One region of the Alkaliphilus metalliredigens QYMF genome, then DNA from elsewhere that is predicted to be linked to it. Evidence: riboswitches for the same ligand, from Rfam matches in the RefSeq annotation. Region 1 holds a riboswitch; the other holds the start of a gene.

Evidence for each region. Region 1 has a riboswitch for tetrahydrofolate ahead of AMET_RS23555 (folate family ECF transporter S component). Riboswitches for the same ligand answer to the same signal wherever they lie in the genome.
Region 2: another riboswitch for tetrahydrofolate. It lies ahead of AMET_RS21625 (folate family ECF transporter S component); the one in region 1 lies ahead of AMET_RS23555 (folate family ECF transporter S component).

Annotation. Positions count from the first base shown of each region.
Region 1 covers NC_009633.1:4,834,235-4,843,278, forward strand. The annotation lists gene AMET_RS23525 (LysR family transcriptional regulator) at 1-652, shown strand, start outside; gene AMET_RS23530 (YeeE/YedE thiosulfate transporter family protein) at 758-1,270, opposite strand; gene AMET_RS23535 (sulfurtransferase TusA family protein) at 1,300-1,527, opposite strand; gene AMET_RS23540 (YeeE/YedE thiosulfate transporter family protein) at 1,538-2,236, opposite strand; gene AMET_RS23545 (coenzyme F420-0:L-glutamate ligase) at 2,748-3,938, shown strand; gene AMET_RS23550 (O-acetylserine/cysteine exporter) at 4,061-4,984, opposite strand; gene AMET_RS23555 (folate family ECF transporter S component) at 4,998-5,408, opposite strand; THF riboswitch at 5,475-5,568, opposite strand; gene AMET_RS26380 (hypothetical protein) at 6,021-6,206, shown strand; gene AMET_RS24665 (methyl-accepting chemotaxis protein) at 6,253-8,154, opposite strand; gene AMET_RS23570 (ABC transporter ATP-binding protein) at 8,785-9,044, opposite strand, start outside.
Region 2 covers NC_009633.1:4,458,978-4,468,021, reverse strand. The annotation lists gene AMET_RS21650 (TMEM165/GDT1 family protein) at 1-179, opposite strand, end outside; gene AMET_RS21645 (peroxiredoxin) at 435-974, shown strand; gene mutY (A/G-specific adenine glycosylase) at 1,223-2,281, shown strand; gene AMET_RS21635 (glutaredoxin family protein) at 2,339-2,569, shown strand; gene AMET_RS21630 (flavodoxin family protein) at 2,619-3,218, opposite strand; gene AMET_RS21625 (folate family ECF transporter S component) at 3,334-3,897, opposite strand; THF riboswitch at 3,984-4,076, opposite strand; gene AMET_RS24605 (PAS domain-containing sensor histidine kinase) at 4,275-5,867, shown strand; gene AMET_RS21615 (DUF1622 domain-containing protein) at 5,994-6,359, opposite strand; gene ytaF (sporulation membrane protein YtaF) at 6,499-7,134, opposite strand; gene AMET_RS21605 (DUF1576 domain-containing protein) at 7,339-8,646, shown strand; gene AMET_RS21600 (hypothetical protein) at 8,648-9,007, shown strand.

The sequences.
Region 1 (9,044 bases):
GGATTTAGAAAACCTTAAAACCAGTAAGAAGGATTTAATCATTGGTTGCTGTAAGGCCGTAGGAGAATATGCCCTTCCCTGTAGTATTTATGTGTACAAACAAGATCACCAGGATGTGAGCATCACCTATGATGTTACCAATTCAGAAACCGTCATGGAAAATCTTTCAGACCGAACCGTCAACATCGGTCTCATTCATAGTAGTATGAAAAGAAAAAATATCAAAACAGAAAAAATTACCTCTGATAGATTAATCTTAAGTACTTCCTTGCCTATGTTAAAGAATAAAATCACCCTAGAGGAGTTAAATCGTCTTCCCCTCATCTTCCGAGAAGAGGGATCTGGAACACGGGAAACTATCAAACAGCATTTATCCCCTTCTGGTATTAAAGTGCAGGACTTAAATATTATTTATCAACTAAATTCCATGGAAGCCATTAAGACTTCTGTTATCTCTGGTAAAGGTATTTCTTTTATTCCAGCCCTAACAATACAAAAAGAACTTCGGGATGGCGTACTGCATGAGATCGAAATAGAAGGTCTTGATATCTACAGCGATTTTTATATAGCTTATCGAGAGGATCATCAGTTTACAGCCTATGAGAGCCAATTTATCGATTTTATTAAGTCCTCTAAGAAAGGATTTTGTTAAAAAAAAATAGCCTCACAAAATCCAACTGCACCTGTTATCATTCATTGCAAGGTGTGGTTTGATTTTTTTGAGACTACTTTTTCATATTCACATATTATTTTTTATCTATAAAATATATCTAATTAATACTTTACTCCCTATCCATGATCCAACAAACATGAATGCGGCAAAAACCCATCCATGTAATGAAAAGGAAGGAATTGCACTGAAATAAGCGCTGATATTGCAGCCAAAGCTTAAGATTGTTCCATACCCCATCACAATGCCACCAATTAAAGCAAAACAGAGCTGTTTTACATTTTTGATTTTTTTCCACTTAAACTCACTGGCCCATAAAGCAGCTATCAATGCCCCCACAATAACAGCAATATTAAGAACTGTATTTGGATTATTTAAAAAGGTTTGACCTTCCTCTACTCCATTTTGATACACACTAAAATAATACCAGTTGGCAGGAGTGAATCCTATCTTTTCCAAGCCCCATGCCCCCCAATACAAAAACCCTCCGCTCACCCTCCAAGTAGATCCCGTGACAATCAGTAAGCAAATATTGAGTAGGGCTAATAATATGCCTCCAATCCAGTAGGGCCAAGGGTCTTTAACTACTTTATCATACACTCTCAATGGCTTATCCTCCTAACTTAAGGCTATTTTACCTTTTCAATATAGATTTCCCACTCACCTTCTGCAATCTCGATATAATCAATTTCATGTCCTTGCTTTTTAGTCCATTCTACTACATTTCTAATGGAACAATTATGATCTGTGTGCATAATTAAAAGATCACCTATTTCCATTTTTTTTAATTGCTTTAATGCCTTTAACAAAGGGATAGGACATGCCTCATATAGACAATCTAACTTGTACTCTTCCATCGTCTACCTCCTACATCATTTTCATTATATTATTCTTTTTATCGTACCAATCCGCAATAAAATATAAACTACCCAGTGATACTAATTGTATTATCAAAGAAGGAAAAAAACCAAAGTAGCTAGGAAAATAGATAACTGGTGCCTGAGATATTAATAACCTGTCCCAAAAAGGGAAATGCCAGCTTCCTATAAGTGCTCCCACAATAAAACCCATCAAAACCACTAGCTGGAGCATATATCCTTCCCCGATCCGCATCAGTGTTCCAGAGGCACATCCTCCAGCAATCACCATTCCCCCACCAAACAAAATCCCCCCAAAGGCAGTATGGACGCCTACAGGCTTCAGTTGTCCGGGAATATCTATCAACAGATAGTCAGGGTTCATTAACACAGCATGATACTGTATGATAAAAAATCCAATAGTTGATACCATAAATGCTAAAAGGACCGCCTTTAAAAGCGAAGTGCTTCCTACCATAATGGGATCCCTAAATCCTGCAGTAAAGCAAAATCTAGCCCGCTGCATAGTCACTCCCATTAGAATACCAATGATCCAAAAGCTACTAAATTTCAAATTATAATTGATAAGCACTATATATACTAACAATGCCACAACTGTCACTACCCTTGCATATGGTAATTGATTTTTTCTTTTTCTCAGTTGCTTTGTTCTTTGCTTTTTTAGTTCCTCGATCTTACTAGATGACATCAAGCTTTTACCTCCTTAAGCCATTGCTCCAATCAGTTAATACTCTATTATTATGAGACTATGGAGTATATAGTTAATTATATCACAAAACATATCTAGTCTTTATAGCACTTTTGTAATTAAGTCAACTACGATTTTTACTTTTATAAATCATTGATTGAATAATGATAAAAATTCTTATGACTCTTTGTGTTGACCTTCTATAATTTCAACAAATTTAGTAGATGCAGGAGAGAGAGACACTTTTTAAAAAACAAAAACCGATGCCTCTTTTAGGTATTGCATCAACAATCTGCACCTCATGTAATCTCTTATTTTGTAGGTATTCCTTGGAAAAACTTTTGCATTTTGCTACCTCACTAAAAACCTTATACAAATCTAGTTTTGCTATCATATAAGCTTATATTAAATATTACATATATTTATTTTACTTATACCATAAATATAATGTATAGTACAAGTATAGAGTTGGTAGTTTAACAAAAAGCCAATCATTAAGGAGATGTTATAAATGGAAAGAATAGTAGGAACTGTGGTTAGAGGTCTTCGTGCACCGATCATTAGTCAAGGAGATTCTATACCAGAGATCGTTGTTGATACAGTACTAAAGGCTTCACAGGTAGAAGGATTTACCGTGAATGATAAGGATGTTGTTGCCATCACCGAATCTGTAGTGGCTCGTGCACAAGGAAACTATGCAACCATCGATGCCATTGCAAAGGATGTAAACTCAAAGTTTGGAAATGACACCATCGGCGTGATCTTCCCTATATTAAGTCGTAACCGTTTTGCCATTTGCCTTCGTGGCATAGCCAAGGAGGCTAAGAAAATCGTTTTAATGTTTAGCTATCCATCGGATGAAGTGGGTAACCACTTAGTAGATCTAGATTTGCTTGATGAGAAAGGCGTTAATCCTTGGACAGATGTTTTAACCGAGAAACAGTTCCGTGATTACTTTGGATATGAAAAACATACATTTACAGGTGTTGACTATATCGATTATTATAAGTCTTTAATCCAAGAATATGGTGTTGAATGTGAGGTTATTTTCTCCAACAATGCCAAGACAATTTTAGACTATACAAAAAATGTTCTTGCCTGCGATATTCACACAAGATCTAGAACAAAAAAAATACTGAAAGCCAACGGCGCTGATAAAGTTTACAGTCTCGATGAGATTTTATCGACATCTATTGATGGAAATGGATATAACCAGGACTATGGTCTTTTAGGCTCAAATAAATCAACTGAAAACAGTGTTAAACTTTTCCCTCGGGATTCCCAGCCTGTTGTTGATAAGATTCAATCTATATTAAAAGAAAAAACGGGAAAAACCGTAGAAGTCATGATTTATGGAGATGGTGCATTTAAAGACCCTGTGGGGAAAATTTGGGAACTTGCTGATCCTGTTGTATCACCAGCCTACACATCAGGACTTGAAGGAACACCTAACGAAGTTAAATTGAAATATCTTGCGGATAATAACTTTGCTCACTTAACAGGCGCCGCACTAAAAGAAGCAATCTCTACTCATATTAAAAACAAAGGTTCTAACCTTGTGGGTGCCATGGAAGCCCAAGGTACGACTCCTAGAAGACTTACTGACCTGCTAGGCTCCCTGTGTGACTTGACTTCAGGAAGCGGAGATAAAGGGACCCCTATTATATACATCCAAGGTTACTTTGATAACTACACGGAATAAAACATGTATTCATTAATACAGAAGGTAATGGGACAATGATTCAATTCATTGTCCCATTACCTTTATGATCTGATAATTACATTCTTAACGAATCCATTCTTGATTTAGATCAAGTCCATTCATTAATTCAATAATTTTATCTTTTCCACTAACATTCTCTTTTTATTTGCATTTTTATTTAGTCTTCCTCCAAAAACATTGACTGCCAAACCTAACATTACCAACAAAGCTCCAATAATCTGCCACAGAGAAAATGTCTCATTTAAAAACAAGGCAGCACTACTCATACCTATTACTGGAACCAATAAGGAAAAAGGAGAAACTACAGCTGCAGGGTAACACGAAAGTAATCTGCCCCATAGCCCATAACCACCTAATGATGCAAAGTATGCTAAGTAAATTATTGAAACTATTGTTATCCAATTTAGAGAATCCCAGGCTAACTTCCATGCAGTAGCTCCTTCAAAGTATAAGGAGAAAAGACCAAGGGGTAGAATAGCAATCCCACCCGCCCATACGACTAAAGATAACATAGAAAAAGGAGGAGCGTCTTTTGTTGTACGTCGCATAATTACATTTCCAATCCCCCAGCTAGCAGCTGCAATTAATGTTAACCAGAATCCAACTGCTGTCATACTGCCTCCTTGCTGTGATCCTACAACAACCATACCTCCTGTCGCTATTATAAGACCAACTACATGATTCCATTTCCACTGTTCTCCTAGAAACAAGGTCGCAATAACTAAAGTAAAAAAGACCTGGGACTGGTGCACAAGTGATGAAAGCCCCGCAGGCATACCTAGTTTAACTCCCATAAAAAGAAAAGCAAATTGTCCAACATTTAGGGTCAATCCTAGAGCAATGAGCCATCGCCAATCTACTGGTGGCTTAGGCAAAAAAAAGATAGCAGGTATACAAACAACCATAAAGCGAATGGTAGCTAATAACAATGGTGGCATATCGGCCAATCCAAGTTTAATAGCTATAAAGTTCAGTCCCCATAAAGTTGCCACAATTAATCCTATCCCTATATCACGTTTATTCAATAGTACAACCCCCCTAGCTTACAGCTAATGGAATATTAAAAAGAGTATTAAGAAAATACGGAACCATTACAACAGTTGTTATCATTTGTCCTACAAATATAGATACGATTATCTTCCATGAAGACAGTTTGGCTAGATCAATCTTTAAACTTCTAACTACAATTGCAGGAATAATACCTGTAAGAGCAGAAGTTAAAACAAAATGTGGCATAAAAAGTCCTGTAGGTCTAACTATGTGGCTAACAATATCCCCTATTGTACCTATTATTCCACCAACTACAGGTCCAAATACTAAGCCTCCAAATATAATTAGAAACCCGCCAAACTTTATAATACCTGGAATAGCAACAATTCTTGACAGTACAATGTTTAATGAAATTAAAAAACCCGATATTATAATAATCTTTGTATCTAACTTTTTCATAAAAATACCTCCTTTCATACAAAATATGACAGACTGTCATATTAGAAAGAAGATATTACTGATATTAACAGCGAACGCAATAATATGTCGCAAGCATTTGCTCTTCGTTCAAATACAACGTTCCATCCTTTGACACTTTACGCATATTATTTACTCTGTCTTCTAATATTTATATTGTTATATTAAAGATAACCTCGCATACATTATATACCAATACCCAAAATACAACAAATTTAAATTAGTCTTATTAAATTCGGATTGTATGATTTTTATCTTCGTGTCTTTCTGGCTTTTCTCGATAATCTCATCCATACACGAAATAATTCCCATATCCTGTGTTCCGTCAACAACGCCGACAGAATTGTTCAATTGAATTAATTGACATACATACTGTTGAAAATAAAATATGAATAGAACTGTCTTTCCATGAGCAATAAAGAGAACCAGGGTTAAGATGAGCCAAAAGCGATAAATTTTCCACTAAAGAAATTTGATATTCATGGTGAGTACGTCATTTACCTAACATGCTAAAACCGCCTTTATAATAATTAGTAACGAAAATCAATCCGTTCACATTTATTATTGGGGGGATTTAAAAAAGTCAAGTATTTTTTGAAATATGTACTAAAGCTAAACAAAATGGAGGAAAAGAAAAAACCAGCAGTCATTAAGAACGCTGGATTTATGGTGGGAAGCTTTGACGGCCTAGTATCCATTTTTTTTAGGATAGGGTCCACGGACAATAAAGCTATAAGAGAGAGGGTGATGTTACCACCACCCTACCAGATGAATCACTGAAATTTAAGGTAATGAAGGGATTAAAATCATTGCGTCTGATTGTATTCTAAAGTTGGAATTTTGAAATATTCTTCTTCATTTCCTCGGCCAATTGACCTAAAGCTTCACTTGAATTTGCAATCTCTATCATAGAGGCAGTTTGCTCTTCAACAGAAGCAGCGGCTTCTTGTGTTCCTGCTGCAGTTTCTTCTGATATAGCCGATAGGTTTTCAATGATACTAATAACTTCACTCTTTTTACCTTCCATTTCTTTTCCCGATAAGGTAATCATTGAAATTAATTTCTGTATGTTTTCAATTGCTTTAGCAATTCCTTCAAATTTATCATTAGTCATTGAAACACTCATTGTTTGAGATGTCGTGATTGAATCTACTTCTTGCATTGTGCTAACGGTGAGTTCTGTTTTAGCTGTTAACTCTTGAGTAATAGTAGCTATTTGTTGTGTAAATTCACTAGAGTTTTCTGCTAGTTTTCGTATTTCCTCTGCTACAACTGCAAATCCCCTTCCGGCGTCCCCTGCTCTGGCTGCTTCTATAGCAGCATTTAATGCTAAAAGGTTTGTTTGCTCTGCTATACTTCTAATCATTTGGCTAGCAACTTCTATTTTTTGTGCACTTTCATTGGTATTAATAATAACGCCATTTATGATTTGTAAAGCTTCATTATTAGATTCTGTTTTTTCTACTAAGTCTTTAATAATTTCAGAGCCTTCATTTTTTAGGGTATTAACGACATCAATCGAAGTATTTAATTCCTGAACATATTGCTGATCATTTTCTATCAATTTACCTAATTCATTAATACTTCCTGCTCCAAGTTCTGTATCTTTGGCTTGTTCACTTGTACCCCTAGCAATCTCTTCAATTGTTTTTGCTACTTCTTCTGCTGCTATGGCGGATTGTTCACTGGTGGCAGTCAATGCCACTGATGAAGAAGCCACTTGATCGGAAGTATTTACAATTTGTTGGATGAACTCCCGTAGACTGTTTGTCATTAACGTAACATTTTGATGGAGCTGGCCTAGTTCATCCTTGCTTTTAATATCTACATTGTCTTGCTTAAGGTTACCACTGGCTATTTTTTTTGTGATTTCATTAATTAGAATTATCGGTGAGATCAGCTTCATGCTGAAGAGTATTGCAATTATAACTGCGATGAAAATACATGTTGCAGAAATAATCAAAAATATCCATTTTAAAGAATGAACATTTTGTTGTATTTCAGCTTGTTCAACAGAAAGTCCTAAATACCATGGTGTGTTTCCCATAATATTCACAGGAACAATTGTTGTTAAGTATTCACTTCCATGCAGATCATGTTCCAATAAAGCATAACGAGAATCATCTTGTGATTCTTTATGATCCCATATATATTTTATGGGGTGTTGTTGCATGCTCTCAGATTCTGTAATTAATTCGCCTAGAAGGGAATCCTCTGCTCCATGGGCTAGTATCATACCATGTTGGTCAAAGATAAAACCGAATCCTGTTTCCCCAAATTCCAATCCAGTGATTATCTCTTGTATTCTATCTAATTCTAATGTTGCATAACCTACTCCTTTAGTCATATTTTCTTCATTCATGATTGGCGATACAACAATCACAGATAGTTTTCCAGATGTATTTGATACCAGTACATCAGAAATCATTGACTCATTTGTAGTCATTGTATGGGTAAAATACTCCCGGCTAGCAATGGAACCTTCTTCACCGATATAATTCCATCTCGTTCCTTCTGCATTTGCCATGGAGATATTGGCAAATGTATCTTGAAAAGAGGGAAATACCCTTGCTAATTCCGGAACAGCTTCTTCAGGGTTAGCATCAAGCAAACCTTTAAGGCGAGAAAAACCTTCTACCTTGGAAATCGAATCTACTAAAAACAGCTCTACTTCTTGAGTTCGTATATCAACAGCACTTTTTAAGAGGTCATCATTTGATTCCAGCATAGACCTCTTAGAAAAGGTGTACCCCCCAAATGATAACAAAGATAAAGATAGTACAATTAACAGCGAAATTACTAATGATAATTTTAAGCGAATACCCATATGTAATCATCTCTCCTATCTCTTCTGTAATCTGTAAATACAGCTGTTTATAAAATACTGAATCTCTTATAAGTTCAATTCTAATGCTTCATGACAGTTCACCACCTTCCTTAGTTATTAAATTGCAACACAAGTTTGGATTTCCCATAAGAGCCTCTTCAAAGAGTACACAAATTCCATAAAAAAATAAAATACACCTGATCAAAATGGTAAAATGGAAGTGGCTAAACAGCCTCAAATACCATATTATGGGTGTATTTCCATAAATTCACAATCGAAGTTGCTACCCCTCTACTATTACTATAGCACACTTATATTTGATTCAGAATGCATAGATGACATTAATCATGTAAATGATCTGATTGTCCTAAAAAACATCAGTAAAAGATGCAATACTTACTATCACCACCACATTTTTCCTCACTAAAAAAGGCAGTATGAGAAAATTCTTCATACTACCCACTCATATTTATAATCTAAAATATGTCAATTAACCAATCGAAAGAACCGTCCCCCAGATTCACCCCAGATTCATGCTTCAAAAGCTATCACAGAGGATAATAATTTCTTAGCATATTCATTTTCAGTTCTCGCTAGTTCTGTTATAGGCAACCTTTCTTCTATCTTACCTTTATATAGAAACAGTACCTTGTCACATAAACTGGCCACGGCCTGAAGATCATGGGCTATAAACAAATAGGTAAGATTTAAATCAGTCTTAAGCTCTTTTAATAAATCTAATATCTGAGCTTGTATTGAGACATCTAGAGAGCTTATGGCTTCATCCAAAA
Region 2 (9,044 bases), 380 kb from region 1:
ATATGTCCAAAGTAAGCTCCTAAAAAAGTAACCAATGTAAGGGCCAAGGAAGCCCCGAAGAAAATAGGCCATGGCTGTTTATGCTGTGCAGATAAAGTGAAGACTGCCAACTGTGTTTTATCCCCCAGTTCTGCAATGAATAATAGGGTGAAGGCTGTAAAAAACAACTTGTAATTCAAATTAATCTCCCCCTTACTCATACAAGCTTATTTTATTTTACATTAGAGTAACAAAATAGAAGAATAAAGTCAATGGACAAGGGCAGAGATGCATAAATAAATAGAATCATAATTGTTATGCTGGAGAGGAACATAAGTGAGATAATAGTAATTATTATTATCAAAGAATAATAAATTTCACTTAAAGGTGTTTAAACAAAATAACACTGGGAATATAAAAGAGGAAGTAATTAATTAATGAGGAGGTTTTTATATATGGCAGAAAGAATGGTTGGATTAAAGGCACCATATTTTGAGATGAAAACAGTGGATGGGGAAGGCATGGAGTTTGGAAAAGTATCACTAGATGACTATAAAGGACAATGGTTAGTATTGTTTTTCTATCCTTTGGACTTCACTTTTGTTTGTCCCACTGAAATTACAGGAATCAATGAAAGACTAGTTGACTTTGGTAGGTTAAACGCATCTGTCTTAGGAGCCAGTACTGATAGTGAGCACTCTCACAAGGCTTGGATCAATGCAGCCCAAGACCAAGGCGGGTTAGGAAAGCTATCTTTTCCACTGGCATCAGATATGACACAGAAAGTTGCCCGTGACTATGGTATTTTAATTGAAGAAGAAGGAATAGCCCTAAGAGGTCTGTTTATTATTGACCCAGAAGGCATTTTAAGATATTCAGTTGTACATGATTTGAATGTAGGTAGAAGTGTAGAGGAAACACTTCGTGTATTACAAGGATTGCAATCTGGTGGTTTATGTCCTTTTAATTGGAGTCCAGGAGAAGACATGCTATAAGGGTAGGCAAAGGAGTCATTTAGGTTAATAAGCAGGAAAAGAAGATTGGTGCATGAAACCAGTCTTTTTTTCTTGTTTAGAAGCCATCTTTGTACTAAGCTAGGAACTGAATCTATGGTAAATTTTGCACAACTGAATTGAGTCTTATACTTATGTTAAGATGAAATGAGACTTAATTCATAAGTAGATAATTGAAATCTATGTTTTGTGTTGGTCACTTAGTTCGTTTATTCTGAGGGAGTGAAAAAATGACTGAGGAAAGTTTTTCCTATCAATTAATAGAATGGTTTCGGGAAGAGAAGCGCTGGATGCCATGGAGAGAAACAAAGGACCCCTATTGTATTTGGGTATCGGAGATTATGCTTCAACAAACTCGTGTTGAGACTGTGATTAGTTATTATCAAAACTTTATGAAAAAATTTCCAACAATAGAAACCTTGGCACGAGCATCTCAAGAGGAAGTGCTGAAATCCTGGGAAGGATTAGGGTATTATTCTAGAGGGAGAAACCTCCATCGTGCTGCCAATGAAATTGTTTTGATACATGAAGGCAATGTGCCAAAGGATAAAAAGATACTTCTCAAGCTACCAGGAATTGGACCCTATACTGCCGGAGCTATTTTAAGTATCGCATATAATCAAAAGGAGCCAGCGGTTGATGGTAATGTTCTACGGGTAATGAGTCGCCTCTTTAATATTCAAGAAGATATTATGGAAAAAAAGGTAGTCAATGAAGTGACAGATCTTGTATTTCAGCTTATGCCACAAGACAATGGTGGAGACTTTACGGAGGCATTGATGGAGCTAGGAGCTACAGTATGTGTCCCCCAAAAACCTAGATGTAGGTTGTGTCCGGTTCACAATCAATGCAAAGCCCATCACTTGGATATACAAGAAACGCTACCAATCCGAATTAAGAAAACAAAGGTGAAAAACTATCATAAAGGCATATTATGGATGGTGTATAATGGAACTATTTTAGTAAAACAAAACCCACAAAAGGGACTTCTGGGCGGTTTATGGGCATTACCAACTATTGATCTCATGCATAAGGTAGATGAGAAAGCCGTGATACAGGAGGACTTTCAAGAGGAAGTTGGTCAAGTGGTAGTGGAACTTGAATATATAGGAAAAGAAAAGCATGTTTTTACCCACCAAAGATGGCAGATGTCCATATTTAAAGGACGAAGCAATGATCACCTTAGGGTTAAAGAACCATATCAGTGGGTCCCCATAGGTCAATTAGAGACATTAACTTTCCCGATAGTTTATCGAAAAGTGATTGATAAAATTGATAAGTTTGATTGATTGGCATCTGTAGTAAAAGGGTAAAATAGTTGTGAAAAGCAATTAGGAGGGATATTAATGAATAAAAATGTAATCATTTATACAAGTAATACGTGTGGGTATTGTCATACGGCTAAGGAATATTTTCAAGAAAAAGGAATTGACTATGAAGAAAGAAATGTTTCGGAGGATGCAGCTGCCAGAAAGGAATTAATGAAAAAAGGATTCATGGGTGTTCCTGTTATCATGATTGGAGAAGAATCAATAGTCGGTTTTGATCAAGATAAAATTGAATCTCTTTTAAAATAAATAAATAAGAAAGACTCATTACTGTGGACAACACAATAATGAGTCTTTCTTATTTAGCGGTACGATGAGATAAAGCAATATGCAACAAGTTTTCCCCTGTCCTGAAGGCTTGGGTTAAAGCTTCAGAATCTTCGTAGACTGGATGTTCATCCACATTACAGAAGAATAAGTTTCCTAAATAGTCAGCGTTGATAGATTTAAAAAACAAATCCATGACCGGTGTAGCTGCGCTAAAGAGTGAGTCGTTCTGGGGAACGCCAGCGGTACAAAGGAAGTAACCAAGACGCTTTTTAGTTTGGTCAATCATAGAATCCTTTAGGACATACTTGCTAGACCAAAGCGCTTGACAACGGTCTATGACGGATTTCAACTGGGCGCTAACGCTATTGAAATATAAAGGAGAGGTCATAATAACAATATCTGCTTCATCAAACTTTGCATATAGATTGATCATGTCGTCCTTTAATACACAGCCTTTTTTTCGGGTACATCCATCACATGCTTTACAAGACTGAATATTTAAGTGATCTGCATGATATTTTTCTATAATTGTATGAGGGCCCGATAACCCTTTAAGCAGTTCATCAAGCAATCGGTCATTATTTTTTAATCTTCTAGGACTGCCCATTATGGCTAATACTTTAATCATAGGTAGAACCTCCTTGTAGATAGAGTGAAAAACGTAAGAAATTGCGCAGAGATTAAAGTGTAAAAAAGCTACTAGCGGACTAGTAGCTTTGCATTTTAAATTATATACTTTTACTCTAGTTAAAAACAGGGGTCTTTTTCAAACCCTTTACTAAAGCAGTTGTTAGGAAAATGTTGATTCCTGCAATAATCAAACTGGTTGTAATTCGAGTAGGTAATAAGGCAAGGAATGCATTGCCATAAAGCTGCGAAAGCCAAAATGTATTCAGGGCTAAGGAGATAACAACTAAAACGGCTAAGTTAGCAGCCACTACATTGACCATAGAATATTTGTTTTTAGGACTTAACATAACAATCATCCCCGGAATCATGCCAGTCAAAGCTGCACTTAATGTGAAGCCTGGATGAAATGCACCCCCATGGGAGTTAATAAAGAACCCTAATAAATCACTGACAGCACCAACCATTAGGCCAGCTACAGGTCCCAACATCATACCTGAAAGAATCAGTGGAATGTTTCCAAAGCTAAATCGAACCGTTCCACCGAAGAGCATAATGGCTCCTAGGCGAGTCAGTACGATGTTCATTGAGACGAAGATTGAAGCCAGTACCAAATTTTTAGTAGATAATTTATTGTGGGTCCTAATTCTTTCTTTTGATAATTTAAAAGAGCTTTCCATTAGGACACCTCCTTTCTCTTAATGTTAGACATAGCGCCACATGTAAGAGAAATTAATGTATCGAAAAAGTAGCTTCCCTCGACTGTGACAGTGGACGCGGTGTTATATCGCGAAATGAGTTCTTCGTTTAGGAGCAACTTCCCATCCCCTAACACTTAACGCATAACACCTACTCTGCCTTCATATACCATTATAACTGTGAGATTGAAAATTTGCAATATTGATTTATCTATTTTATACGTCAAATTCACCTATTTTATAGGCCATAGGCACTAATGATTTGTAGAAAAAAGGAGGGAATTGAATAACATTGTAGAATATAGTATACAAAATTATATATACAATTAAATTTGCAGGGAAGGGGTAAAGGATGGTTTATGATTAAAAATGGCCTACAAAGACGATTAGGAGTTGCAATTATAATTATCATCATCTTTACTAGTATCGTGAGCCTGTATTTTGATTATAGTGATACACGAAGTCGTATGATTGAGGAGAATTTAAAAGAAACACAAAACATTGGATATTACGTAGAACTTTATTTTGAAAAATTGAGATGCTATGTTCAAATGTTAGCTGAACAACCAGCAATGACCTCTTTAGATATACCAGTTTTGACGGGAATTTTAGACAATGAAGTAGATAAAGAGCATCGCTTGTTTAATACTTTGATTATTGTAGATGAAGAAGGACGAAGTATTATAAGTAGTAATCAACAGGACTATGGACAACCAGTTGAGTTAATGGGCGCCAAAGAACTTCAAGGATTATTATCAAGTGAAACTGATATGACAAGTTCTTTTTACATCAATGAAATGAATAAGTCCACATTTGCAATCTCAGCGCCAATAGTAAGACAATATGAAAGTGAAAAGCGCCTTTTAATCGCCTATGTAGACTTAGAACAGTTCAGGGCGGATATGCAGAATTATATATTAGAAGAAAATAAATACTTTATTGTAGTCGATGAAAATCAACGTTCTGTCTATCATCCACATACAATAATCTCCCACGAGGAGGAACGGAAATTTGTAGAGAATAGTTTCCCAATGTTGTACAGTGGTGAAAGAGGGTACTTAGAAGAACGATCTTTCCTTGATAACGAGAAAAAGGTATTTACATATGTGCCGATTTATCATAATAGAAGGGCGGTATTATTAGTACAGCCTAGTGTGAATTTATCCAGGGTAGCGGCTAATATGGCGCTACGAAAGGGAATTATTTTAATTATTATTTATATTGTTTTATTTCAGTTGTATTATCTATATAAAGAAATTCAGAGAAAAGAAAGTGTCATTCAGGCAATTAATACAGAAAAGTACGCAGCTTTAGGGCAAATTGCTACTGGAATCGCCCATGAAATTAAGAATCCGCTGACTGTTGTAAAGGGGTATCTGCAGCTACAGCGGTATAAGATTGGCAAGCCAATAGATGAGGATCTCATCGATCTGATGTGCGAAGAAATGGATCGTGCTTCCTCAATTGTAGAAGAGTTCCTGGTATTAGGAAGACGAGGAGACCCTCAAATGACTCCTTGTGAGATGACTAATTTAGTTGAAGAAGTTTTGTCGGTATTAAAGCATGAGGCAGATAAAAAAGGAATTTCAGTTAATCGTTCTTATCAAAACACCTCAAAAATACAAGCAGATATACAACGGATAAAACAAGTATTAATGAATATTATTAAAAATGGAATTGAGGCCATGGAGCAAAATGGGAAGCTAATGGTTGAGGTATTCCTAAAGGGAGAAGAAGTTGTGACTGTGATACAAGATACGGGTGAAGGAATTCCCCACAAGTTTAGTAAATACATAGGCACTCCGTATATGACAACTAAGGAGAATGGAACAGGGTTGGGATTGAGTGTAAGTTATGAAATTATTCGCGTCCATGGAGGACGAATTGATTTTCAGTCAGAAGAAGGAGTTGGAACAACTTTTACCATATACTTACCTATAATAAGTCAGTAAAAAGAAGGTGCAGAATAATGTACCTTCTTTATTTAGATCTTTTAAGATGTCCTCTTGTAAATAAGGTGGCAAAAATGGTTTCAGGACCACATCCAGGGTGAGTCTCAAAAAAGAAAGGCAAATAGATTATTTTTTTTGTCTTCTTGCTAAAGAAGCTCTTAACTCCTCGTCTTGGTGAATTTCGGAGCTAATCTCCCAATGGATGACAAAGGTTAATATAACCCTTAGGACAATGATTGCTCCTAACACCATTATTTCATCTAATGTACGGACTAATATTGTTCTTAGAATCTCTCCTCCTAATTTAAATTCAAGACCCATAGCCAGTCCTTTGGCGATTTCAATCTTGATACAGGTATCATCAAATTTTAATTTATGACCAATATAGATGATAAAACCACGTAAAGAGGAGTACGAAATTATAAACACACCAATTAATTCTAGTATGTTAATAATATAAACGACCAAGGTTTCAATAAGATGTTCTAACATACTATGCCTCCTTATATAGACTTCTAACTAGTATGTCCAATATTGATAAAAAAATGGGAAGACCAACAGGCCTTCCTTAAATATGAAATGATACATATTCGTTGATAATGATCATATAATGGTTGAAAATAATTATAAATTAAAATAGTCGTACTAATCCAAGTAATATAAGAATACAACCGGGGACGAAGGCGGTTTTCTGTCTAAAACGATTACTTAGATATTTGTTACCTAAATAAATGCCTGAAAGTAAGAAAACAAGATTCAGAATACCTACTAAGACAACTGTAAAGAGGATAATAGAAATAGAATTTAATGAGACAGCTACACCTATGGCGAGGGAATCAATGGCTAGGGCTAAGCCTAGCAAAACAGCTTCTCGGGTATCAATTATACCAGAAGTATCTAGATCAGCTTGGGAGGGATCTCTGAAAATATTGATGGCGATCCCAAGAGATTGAATACTGATAATTGCAATAGAGATAGGGTTTTTAATGTCTTGTCTAGGGAACTTATATTCTAGCCACCCTTGGAGCAAGAGCCAAATACCTAGGCAAATCAGCATAGAAGCTCCGATGAGTTCTGTCATATAAGGAGGAATAACACGTATCATCATATTACCCAAGAAAAACCCTATGCTAAGTAGTAAAATTGAAATGATGTCTAATACAATAAGTGAATGTAGAGGCACTTTTATTTTTTTGATGCCATAGGCGACGCCTACGCTTAAGCTGTCTATACTAACGGCAATTGCAATCAAAATACCTTCAATCATGAGGCACCTCCTGTAAATATCATTCCTTAATATCTTATTCTAAGAGGATAGAAATGTGCTAGAGTAGTGGTATTAAATTATGCTACTTAAAAAATAATGAGTATTTTTTCAAATAATCATTGAGGCTTTGATAAAAAAATATTATAATATAAAATAGTATGGTTTGAGGAAAATTTGTCGATTTTATGTAAAGGAGAGGATTGTATGCAAGACTTGTTGACATATAGATGGTTAAGTAATCTGAAGGGACGCAAAAAGACCATGGATCAAGTAATGAATATTGGTGAAAAACCTAAATATATTGTTATGACCATTTACGCTGTCATGGTGTTGATTTCATCATTGTTCTTTAATACACCTGGAGAAATAATGGGGGGATTAGGGCGAATTGTCATTCACCCTAGCACATTAGTATCGGATTATATGGTAATTGGTAATATAGGGGCGACATTTTTTAATAGTGGTCTTTTAATGTTAATTGCCATCGCAATTGCAAAATTAAATAAAGCGATTATGAATGGCCCCATGGTTGCCGCTATTTTTACTGTTGGGGGATTTGCTCTTTTTGGTAAGAACTTCTATAATATTTGGCCTATACTTCTAGGGGTATTAATTTATGCAAAAGTTCAAAAAGAAAAATTTAGTAAGTTTATAATCATTGCTTTTTTTGGTACGGCCTTAGGACCTCTAATTAGTCAGATAAGTTTTGGTTATGGGGCAACAATTGTACAAGGAATGGTAATGGGAATTGCAGCTGGTATGTTAGTCGGATTCGTATTGCCGCCATTAGCCAATCATTTATTGAAGTTCCATCAAGGTTTCAACTTATACAATATTGGTTTCACTGCAGGAATGATCGGAACATTTTTTATGGCTGTGATGAGAGCTTATGGCATTAGCCATGAGACGACACTGATAGTAGCGGAAGGATATAATTTTGTTTTCGCTGTCTACCTTTCTATTTTATTTATTTCAATGCTAATGGTAGGATTTTTCTTTAATGGAAATAGCTTTGCGGGATATGGGAAGTTAATTAAGCACTCTGGGCGTGCGGTTTCAGACTTTGTTGCCCTAGAAGGTTTCGGAATGAGCTTTATTAATATGGGCATACTAGGATTAGTTTCAACTGCCTATGTAATCATTGTAGGGGGAGAACTGAATGGAGCCACCATCGGTGGGGTTTTCACTATTGTTGGATTTGGGGCTTTTGGTAAACATGTAAAAAATGTGACGCCAATTCTGATTGGTGTTATTCTTGCAAGTTTAACACAGGTATGGGCGCTAAACTCTACTGGTGCATTGCTTGCTGCTTTATTTGGAACAACACTAGCTCCGATTGCAGGTCAATTTGGATGGACAAGTGGTATCGTAGCGGGATTCTTACACATGGCCATGGTCATGAATGTAGGATACTTGCATGGCGGTATGAATCTATATAATAATGGATTTTCAGGAGGAATGGTAGCTGGTATCCTAGTACCAATTATTGAGTCTTTTAGAAAGGAAGAATAATGTGAAGCAAGAGCGAATGAGGTCAAGGAAAATATTAGATGAATTGATGAGCTTTTGTTTTAAGGTAGGGGTAAAGGATATTCATGTGGACTTCAAAGATGGAGAAGAAAATGTAATGATCCATGTGGAAGGGAAGTCACAAGAGATTCCTATAGAAGAATTGGAGAATCTAAAGAGTTTGTTACAAGTTCAACGACAGGATCAGATTGAAGGATATTATTGGGGGCTGGCAGGGGAAAATGATCATTATCAGGAACTTCCCTTAGTAGGAATGATGATAGATGAGGCTGATGTCCAATATGACAACCAACAATTAAACATTACAGTTTACCGAAACAAAGAAAACCTTCCCCCACAGTAAAGTTGGGAGGAGGTTTTTTGCTTTAAATTCATAATTG